Regions from separate parts of the Lysinibacillus sp. FSL H8-0500 genome, predicted to be linked through region 1. Evidence: predicted binding sites of a transcription regulator. Region 1 holds the regulator's gene; each other region holds the start of a gene.
What was found. Region 1 encodes LexA, which represses DNA repair genes until DNA is damaged. Its sites were predicted from a motif close to CGAACATATGTTCG; they were not measured.

Region 1 (3,286 bases):
TCTCAAGCAGCATTGTATCCATTTCATTTAATTGAACGGGTCCTGCATCATGCATGGAAAACACATCAGTTGCTGATTTTTGCAATAAATGCAGTACCGCCATTCTCGCATTTCCACGACCTAAACGTGTTTCATCTTGTACAAAAAGGGCACTCACATTTTTTTCTTTAATGAAATCAAGCATTTCAAGCAAGCCTTCTCGTTCTACATCATAGCCACTATGCTTGTCCTTAAAAACGCCCTTCACTTCATAGCCCTGCTCTTTGGCATAGCGTTGCAGTTCTTCCTGCTGACGCTCTAAGGAGGAGCTTTGTGTCTCTTTTTCAGTGCTCACACGACAATAGACAACGGCTGTTAGTTGATTATTTCTCATTGTTCACTTCTCGCAATTTCAATGATTTTGATGGGATTGGCTTGATCACCCAATACAGGTATGACTAATGATTTTCCTGCTACAATTTTAATATCTGTTAACTCATTCTCCATTTTAACAAGCTTAATCCAATCATCTGAACTCATTTTACCACGATATTGCTCTGCTAACGACCATAAGCTATCTCCATGCTCAATTTGAATTTTTGTGTAACTTATATCTCCTGGATCAGTCATGTAAAGGTATGCTGCAAACAGTAAACAAGCTCCTGCTAAAATTGAGATATGCGTATTCTTCTTTAACCAAGTCATCATCATAACCCCTTTTCCAGAATGTTTGTTCGGAATATACGTTCTATAATAAAACGAACAAACGTTTTTGTCAAACACTTTTCGAACCTATGTTTGCATACATGTTCGCATTCTGTTATACTATCAAATAAGAAGAATGATATTAAAAAAAAGAGGTGAGCAAATATGAAAAAAGTGACAAAAAGACAAGAGGATATTCTAGCTTTTATTAAGGAAGAGGTGCGCACGAAAGGCTATCCGCCATCAGTACGTGAAATTGGAGAAGCAGTTGGACTTGCTTCAAGCTCAACCGTTCACGGTCATTTAGCTCGGTTAGAACAAAAAGGTCTTATTCGCCGAGATCCAACGAAGCCACGTGCCATTGAAATTTTAGAGCCAGAGGATGCGATTCAAAAGCAAAATGTTATTCATGTCCCGCTTGTCGGGAAAGTAACGGCTGGTTCTCCTATTACGGCGATTGAAAACATCGAAGAGTACTTCCCGCTACCAGATGCCTATGGGACAAGTGAGGACCAATTATTTATGTTAGAGATTATGGGTGAATCCATGATCGAAGCAGGTATTTTTGACGGGGACTTAGTTATTGTCAAGCAAAAGTCCACTGCTGATAATGGAGATATTGTTGTGGCGATGACGGCTGAGGATGAAGCGACTGTAAAGCGTTTCTTTAAGGAAAAAAATCATTTCCGTTTACAGCCTGAAAATGCAACAATGGAGCCAATTATCGTTGATCAGGTTTCCATTTTAGGACAGGTTGTAGGCCTTTATCGCCGCGTTCATTAATGCTTTATAAAAGTAAGCTTTGAGGATTATGCATTTCTTTGCCAAGCATATATCCTCTTTTTTCTGTGAAAATAAATAATGCCTTTGTTTTTTGAATATTATTAAGTGGACTAGGTCATTCTATAAATAACGAAAAAAGCCAATGAGAAAGCAAAGGTACCTGTCGGAAGGTATCTTGGTTTATAACTTTTGGTTTTTGGTTAAACGAAACCAATTGTGGTTCTTTATATGGCTCCTTGTTCAGTAGCATGGAGTAAATAATTCGAAGCATTCGATGCGAAATCGCAACGAGTGCTTTTTTCTTGCCTCTTCGTGCTGCGAGTGACCAATATTTGTTCGCTAACCAACGATTTCGACTTCTTGAAACTGCCCAAGCTGCCTCACACATGGCCGATTTAATGTGTGGATTTCCCTTAATAGAACGCGTACTTTTTCTTTTTCCTGCACTCTCATGATTACCAGGAGATACGCCTGCCCATGAAGCAAGGTGTTGTGATGTGGGAAACTGATTCATGTTTACACCGATTTCTGCAATGATAACTGCGGCAGTATCTTTTTTTATACCTGGAATTGTCATTAATAATTGAAGTTCTTCATGATAATTTTGTAATAGTTGATTAATCCGTTCTTCAATTTCTAAAACCAATGACTCCAAATATTCAATGTGTCGCCAAGATTGGCGAATAAGAAATAGTTGATGTTCATTGAGTGTTCCAAATAAAGAATCGGTAATCAATTGTTTTTTAGGGGCTAACCTTCCATGAATATTCTTTTCGACATCGGCTTCATCTACATAACCTTGTTCAATTAATCGATTTAGTAATTTACGCCCGGATACGCCAAATACATCTGAAATCACAGTACTTAGTTTGACATTTGAACTTTCTAATACTTTTTGAATGCGATTCTTTTCAGAAGTTAAATGACCAATCCACTTTTTCCGAAGTCTTGTTAAATCTCTGAGTTCTCGAATCTCCACGGGTGGAACAAAACTCTTTTCAATCAAGCCATGACGTAATAACTTCGCAATCCATTCTGCATCTGAAACGTCTGTTTTTCTGCCAGGAACGTTTTTGATTCGTTGGGCATTCGCAAGTGTACTATCAAAAAAGTCCTCCAAAATATTAAATACAGGTTTCCAATACACACCCGTACTCTCCATCGCAATATGTGTAACTTCATGGCTTTCTAACCATTTCAATAGACGAAACAAATCTTTCGTGAGCGTAGGGAAAGTTTCTGTTTCTTGATATACTTCGTTTTCGTGTCTCCCTTTTAAAACGCAAGCAACAATTGTCTCAGAATGCACATCTAAGCCTGCACAATTCTTAATAAATACCTCCATAAAAATCACTCCAAACAATAAAGATCACAAACAGTGAGTGAATTTGAAAATAAGCATTTTTCTGTACGTAGTCATCCGACTATCAAGTGGAGCTAACAAAGGGTTGAACACCAAATTCACTCAAACAGTTTTATGCCCAGGGTCTAAGCCACCAAAAAAAGCCGCGTCTTACATCCTGTTTGTGTCCCTACCATTATGGACAGGAAGAACTTATTTTCATGCCAGGGTTGGGAGAAGAAAGCTCATGATTGTTTTATGCACAAAAAGCTAAATAATAAAAACTCGAACGATTCCACAACACTCCATGCATGTTTCGTAGGATCATTCGAGTTTTAAATTTAGCGAAAAATTTTTTATCCTGCTATTTCCTTCCTCTTGAATTTCAAGCTAGCCTCAATAAACGCTGAAAATAGCCTTTGTGCATGTTCGTCTCCTACAGTAGCTAATTCCTCTGGATGCCACTGCACTGCTAAA
Region 2 (3,286 bases), 2.4 Mb from region 1:
CAAATGCTTCAGGGTCTTCGATCGTAACATATTTATAATAAAGCAATACACGATAGTCTTTTTGTGCCAAAATACGTAAACCACCTTTATAACAATATTCGTCCTTTAATATAGCATAACAAGCGTAATTTTGCGTAGGTTAGAAGGAGTTTTCTAAAAAAACACGAATAATATATAGTGAATGACTATTCATATTGGGGGTAATGAGATGGAATTTTCAACAATTACACTAGAAAAATTAGAGCGCCGTGCAACACTAACATTGAATCGACCACAGGCGATGAATGCAATGGATGGGATAATGATGCGTGAGCTTGCAGAATGCTTTGAGGCACTACAGCGGGAGCAGGATATACAGGTGCTGGTGATTCGTGGGGAAGGAAAGGTTTTCTCAGCAGGTGGCGATATTAAGGCAATGCTTGATAAAGACAATCCCCTAGATATTGACGAAGCAATGACCTATCTTACACGTATTGTCAAGGCCTATTATCAGCTACCAATGATTGTTATTGCAGCAGTTCATGGTGCATCGGCAGGATTGGGCTTTAGTCTAACGTTAGGGGCAGATATAGTTGTAGCATGTGAAAATAGCAAGCTAGCAATGAACTTCATTGGTATAGGGCTTATTCCAGATGGCGGCGGTCATTTCTTTATGAAGGAGCGTGTGGGTACTGTAAAAGCTAAACAAATGATTTGGGAAGGAAAGGTACTAACAGCAAAGGAAGCATTGGACGTAGGGTTAATTGATTATATGGCACCGGATGGCACGGTATTTGCTATGGCGGATCAGCTTGTTGGAAAAATGCTTGCATCGCCTATTGCTGCGATGATTACAACGAAAAAAATTCTACATGCTCAAAATTTACCTCAGCTAGAAAGTATCCTGGCATTGGAAGCGGAAGGACAATCTGCTATGCGTAAAACGACAGATCATTTAGAAGGTATCCATGCGTTTGTAGAGAAAAGAACGCCAGCCTTTATTGGAAAATAACGATAGTAAAAGGCACGTAGCAACATTTACTACGTGCCTTTTACCAGTCACTAAACATGGAATAAAATTAATTTCCCTGAAGAGTTAACAAGACGATGAGTTTTTTCAGCAACGCCTTTTTCTTCAATTTGCTGTTGTCCATTTACTTTAGCAGCCTCATCATTTTCAAATGTCCATGTTTCATCAAACAATGTTTCCCCTGTTTTTTCAAAAGCTGTAAAACGATAATTCTCCATACAAACCCCACCTTTTTACTTAAATATAGTTCTATTATACATAGAAGATTTCTAAACTTCACGATAAAACTAGTGAATTTTTTGATAAATTACGAAAATTGTGGAAAAAGTAAGGCAAAGGTATTCTTAGAGGTAAAACATTTTCCATTCAGCAAGAAATATGGTAAAATAGAACAAATATTCGATTTTATAAGAGACCTCTTTTATTAGGGTTTTATAGTAACTCACAAAGTGGTCAATAGTTGGGGTGATTGAATGTCAGCAATTCGTTTTTTTCATTTGGCAGATTTACATTTAGATAGTCCATTTAAAGGTTTATTTGGTTTACCTGAACATATTTTTAAAAAAATTCGGTCCAGTACCTTTGATGCCTTTGATAAAATTATTCACAAGGCGATTGAAGAGAAACCTGATTTTCTACTGATTGTAGGAGATATTTATGATGGCGAAAATCGAAGCTTGCAAGCACAACGAAGGTTTCAGGATGCTATGGAAAAACTTTTTCAGCATAATATCCCCGTGATTATTAGCTATGGTAATCATGATCACTTAAATGGTACATGGACACGATTTGCTTTGCCAAGTAATGTCTATGAGCTACCATCGGAGACAAGTGTAGTCCAATTAAAAATTCGCGATCAGCAAGTTAATATTTACGGCTTTAGCTATGATCAGCGTCATTTAAAGCAGTCGATGATTGACACATACCCAATTGCACAAGATCAGCAGGTGATTCATATTGGGATGCTTCATGGCAGCGAGGCAAGTGATACCTCCCATGCCATGTACGCGCCTTTCACCAAGCAGCAATTACTTGATAAAAACTATCATTATTGGGCATTGGGCCATATTCATAAGCGTCAGCTTTTACATCAGGAGCCGCCCATTGTTTATCCAGGTAATATTCAGAGTCGCCATCGCAATGAACAAGGGATAAAGGGCTTTTATGATGTAACATTATCCCAAAACGCTACTGAACTCAAGTTTTCCCCTACCTCTGCGGTTGTTTATAGCACAATAGCGGTAGAGTGTGCGAATGTCATACATGCCAATGAATTACTAAATAAATGTGCCGAAGCAATTGCTGCTCATCGGATAAAATACGGGGCATCAGTAGTAGAACTACATTTACAACAGATTGATGAACAAACAGAGGCTTTATTTGAACATGCAACAGTAGATGCATGGGTAGAGACAATTCGAGAGGCGGAGGAAGGACTAGAGCCTATGTGCTGGGTGCAAAAAATAATAGTGCAAAAGTCTGCTCGATTAGATAACCATACAGCTATTACCCAATCTGTTGAGAATCTAATGGAGCAGTGGGATAGCAATGAATGGAAGGATATTTTAAAGGATTTGTACCAATATGCGGGTGGCGCTCGGCTGATTGATCCTTTAACTGAAAAGGATATTAAACAATTAGTGAACAATGCTCAGGCATTACTAGTAGAAGAAATCCAAAGGGTGTGAACAGCATGCTGACAATACAAAAAATCCACATTTATGGCTTTGGTAAGCATGAAAATATCACCATTTCTTTAAACGATGGTGTCACTATTTTTTATGGTGTGAATGAGGCAGGGAAAACGACCATTCAACAATTTATTTTACAAATCCTCTTTGGTTTTCCAACAAGACAGCAGCTACAGCGTAAATATGAACCAAAAGTATCGACGAAATATGGGGGCCAGCTTACATTATCACATCCACTGTATGGTCACTGCACAATTGAGCGTGTGAAAGGAAAGGCTATAGGGGATGTCACGGTGTATTTAGAGGATGGCACAACTGGACAGGAGGAATTATTAGCAAAGCTGTTATATGGTTATTCCAAAGCATCCTTTGAATCCATTTTTTCTTTTTCGTTGCATGAGCTACAAGGAATCGAAAAAATGTCAGAGGAGGAGCTCACACATTTGCTACTTGCCTCCGGAACGACAGGGATTCAGCATTTATCAGCCTTGGAAAAGAAAATGGAGAAAGAGGCTGGTGAACTCTTTAAAAAAACAGGTAAAGTGCCAGTGATAAACCAAAAGATTGAGCAATTAAAGCAGCTTGA
Region 3 (3,286 bases), 1.8 Mb from region 1:
CTTAGAATCTACACCATTTTTCCCGAAACATGAGCCACAAATGCAACCACAATTTGATATGAACATGGGTCAATCCTGTAGCTGCGGTCCACAGTCACCACCAATGATGATGCCTGATATGAATATGGGTCAATCTTGTGGCTGCGGTCCACAGTCACCACCAATGATGATGCCTGATATGAATATGGGTCAATCTTGTGGCTGCGGTCCACAATCACCACCAATGATGATGCCTGATATGAATATGGGTCAATCTTGTGGCTGTGGTTCACAACCAGCAATGATGCCTACTTGGTATATGGATCCTAGTCACTGTCCGCCGCCTCCATGCCCGTCAGGTGGCCCTTGGATGCCACCGCATTATTTCCCAGGCGGGATGACGCCTTATCGATGGTAAAAAAGCGTATATTGTTGAAGAGGTAAAGCCGAATATTTGGAAATATAAATATCAATCAAAGACTTATTTTGTTAAACGGGCAAAGCAAGTAGAAATTGCGGAGAAGGTCAGGTCTATTCATCGCCAGCTAGGATGTATGGAGCCTTCTCTTATTTTACCAATCGTGCAAAGCGATGATGAGCAATTAATTGTGCAAGCATGGCAAGAGGGAAGTCATGGTGCAAACTTTGCTTATGCAAAAGATCGTAAGGAATCTTTAAAGCTCTTAATAGCTTTACATGATACACATAAAAAAATTGCCTGGCAACGTGTGCCTGGCTTGCATACCTACTCGCAGCTTTTAAAATGGCAAATGCGTTATATGCGTTTTAAAAGTAGGAGAAATGACTTTCGTGCTTTTTTAACAGGAGAAGAAATCGATCAAATTTTACATTATAGTGATCAGTCGCTACAGCTAATATCGATGGAGGATACACCTGAAAAAGACATTACGCTTTTACATGGAGATGTTGTTCATCATAATTTTCTATGGTGCTCTGATGGACAATTACGCTTAATTGATTTTGATTTAGCACATCTTGGAGAAGCGGATGATGAGTATATTTTATGGCTACATCGTGTATTGCCAGCTGTTGACTATGACCTTGGCAAGATATTTGCAGAGTTGCCTGAGCTGAAGCGCTTAGATAAAAGAAAGCTTCATCGCTTGAAATATCCAAATGAGCTTTTGCGTGAGTGGCTGTTTGCGGTGGACTTACCGCTGGAGCAGCAGCTAGTATTTTTAGATTATTTAGTGCCATTTACAAAACGAGCCCTCACCTATTGGCCAAAATTGTGGTACGATATTGATAGATTTGTGAAAAAATGACCGTCATTTGGCGGTCATTTTTGTCTGTGCACAGCACTTTTTACTTTTTGTCGAGCATTCGTTCGCTCTATGCTATAATCGAAGACGATGATTGTGAGGGATTGTAGATGTATGATTATTTAAAAGGACAAATTACTCGTGTTACACCTGAATATATTGTACTTGAACAACAGGGCATTGGCTGGCAACTTAATACGCCCAATCCATTTGCCTTTCGGCTATCGGCACTTGAACAACAAATTTATGTCCATTTGCATGTACGTGAGGATGCACAAGTATTATATGGTTTTCCAAATTTAGATCAACGTGAGCTCTTCCGTAAGCTTATTTTAGTATCAGGTATAGGGCCAAAGGGGGCGCTAGCTATTTTAGCTACTGGCAATCCGCAGCAGGTGATTAGTGCCATTGAGCGTGAGGATGAAACGTTTTTAGTGAAGTTTCCAGGCGTCGGGAAAAAAACAGCGCGCCAAATGATCCTCGATTTAAAAGGCAAGCTAGGCGCTTTATTAGAAACATTAGAGTTGCCAAGTACGGAAGAGGAGCTGCCATTGTTTGGTGTCCATCCGAATAAACATGAGCTAGAGGAAGCAATACTGGCATTAATGGCACTTGGGTATTCTGAAAAAGAGCTTGAAAAAATTCGTCCGCAGCTTGAGGATAATGATAAGCTTGACACAACCGATGCGTATATGAAACAGGCGTTACAGCTACTATTAAAATTAAAGTAAGGAAAGGAGAGGAGAGGCATGTCTGAACGGATAATGGCTGGTGAAGCAGGAAGCTATGATGAGCAGTTCGAATTATCATTACGTCCACAACGGCTATCACAATATATTGGGCAGCATAAAGTAAAGGAAAATTTGCAGATATTTATTGAAGCCGCAAAGCTTCGTCAGGAAAGTTTAGATCATGTGCTGCTATATGGACCTCCAGGGCTTGGTAAAACAACGTTAGCTGCTGTTATTGCAAATGAGATGAATGTTAATGTCCGTATGACAAGTGGACCTGCGATTGAGCGTCCAGGAGATTTAGCAGCTATTTTAAGTTCACTAGAGCCTGGGGACGTTTTATTTATTGATGAAATTCATCGACTCCCTCGTGCTATTGAAGAAGTTTTATATCCAGCAATGGAAGACTTCTGTTTAGATATTGTCGTGGGCAAGGGGCCTGAAGCACGTTCTGTTCGCCTTGATTTACCTCCCTTTACCCTTGTAGGTGCTACAACCAGAGCTGGTGCCTTATCAGCTCCTTTACGGGATCGTTTCGGTGTATTGCTACGCCTCGAATATTACGATGATCGTTCACTAGCTGAAATTGTTGTACGTAGTGCGCATTTATTTGATGTGGAAATTGAACCAGTTGCGGCAATGGAAATGGCAAGACGCTCGCGTGGCACACCGCGCATTGCTAATCGTCTATTAAAGCGAGTGCGAGATTATGCACAAGTGCTTGGAGATGGTATGATAACGGAGGGTCTTGCGAAGCAGGCATTAGAGCTATTACAAGTCGATCCTAGAGGGCTTGATCATATTGACCATAAGCTTGTATCCAATATGATTGAACGCTTTCGAGGAGGTCCTGTGGGCTTAGATACGCTTGCTGCATCAATTGGTGAGGAGCGAGTGACGATAGAGGATGTATACGAGCCTTATTTAATGCAAATAGGCCTTATCCAGCGTACACCAAGAGGAAGAGTAGCAACGCAGTTAGCCTACGAACATTTTGGATACGAATATCCCCAACAAACATAAAAAAGGAAGTTTTTTTCATGCGTGTAGAAGATTTTGATTTTGCATTACCAGAGGAACTTATTGCCCAAACGCCATTAGTGGATCGTACAGCGAGTCGATTAATGGTTGTAACACCTAACTCCCATAAAGTAGAGCATCACCACTTTACTCATATTGTAGAGGAGCTACAGGCTGGTGATTGTCTTGTATTAAACGATACAAAAGTATTACCAGCACGTTTAATGGGTGTGAAAGAGGAGACAGGGGCCCATATAGAAGTATTACTATTAA

Region 2: MHB44_RS18540 (DNA repair exonuclease) is a predicted target of LexA. The motif match lies at 1,398-1,411, and genes of this name have one in related genera.
Region 3: ruvA (Holliday junction branch migration protein RuvA) is a predicted target of LexA. The motif match lies at 1,317-1,330, and genes of this name have one in related genera.

Annotation. Positions count from the first base shown of each region.
Region 1 covers NZ_CP150292.1:1,406,706-1,409,991, reverse strand. The annotation lists gene MHB44_RS06530 (recombinase family protein) at 1-373, opposite strand, end outside; gene MHB44_RS06525 (LysM peptidoglycan-binding domain-containing protein) at 370-690, opposite strand; gene lexA (transcriptional repressor LexA) at 850-1,467, shown strand; partial or broken gene MHB44_RS06515 (IS110 family transposase) at 1,676-2,812, opposite strand; gene MHB44_RS06510 (gamma-glutamyl-gamma-aminobutyrate hydrolase family protein) at 3,166-3,286, opposite strand, start outside.
Region 2 covers NZ_CP150292.1:3,881,093-3,884,378, reverse strand. The annotation lists gene MHB44_RS18555 (rhodanese-related sulfurtransferase) at 1-70, opposite strand, end outside; gene MHB44_RS18550 (enoyl-CoA hydratase) at 209-991, shown strand; gene MHB44_RS18545 (YhzD family protein) at 1,042-1,227, opposite strand; gene MHB44_RS18540 (DNA repair exonuclease) at 1,483-2,697, shown strand; gene MHB44_RS18535 (AAA family ATPase) at 2,703-3,286, shown strand, end outside.
Region 3 covers NZ_CP150292.1:3,239,419-3,242,704, reverse strand. The annotation lists gene MHB44_RS15480 (LysM domain-containing protein) at 1-397, shown strand, start outside; gene MHB44_RS15475 (phosphotransferase) at 387-1,265, shown strand; gene ruvA (Holliday junction branch migration protein RuvA) at 1,373-1,993, shown strand; gene ruvB (Holliday junction branch migration DNA helicase RuvB) at 2,012-3,016, shown strand; gene queA (tRNA preQ1(34) S-adenosylmethionine ribosyltransferase-isomerase QueA) at 3,034-3,286, shown strand, end outside.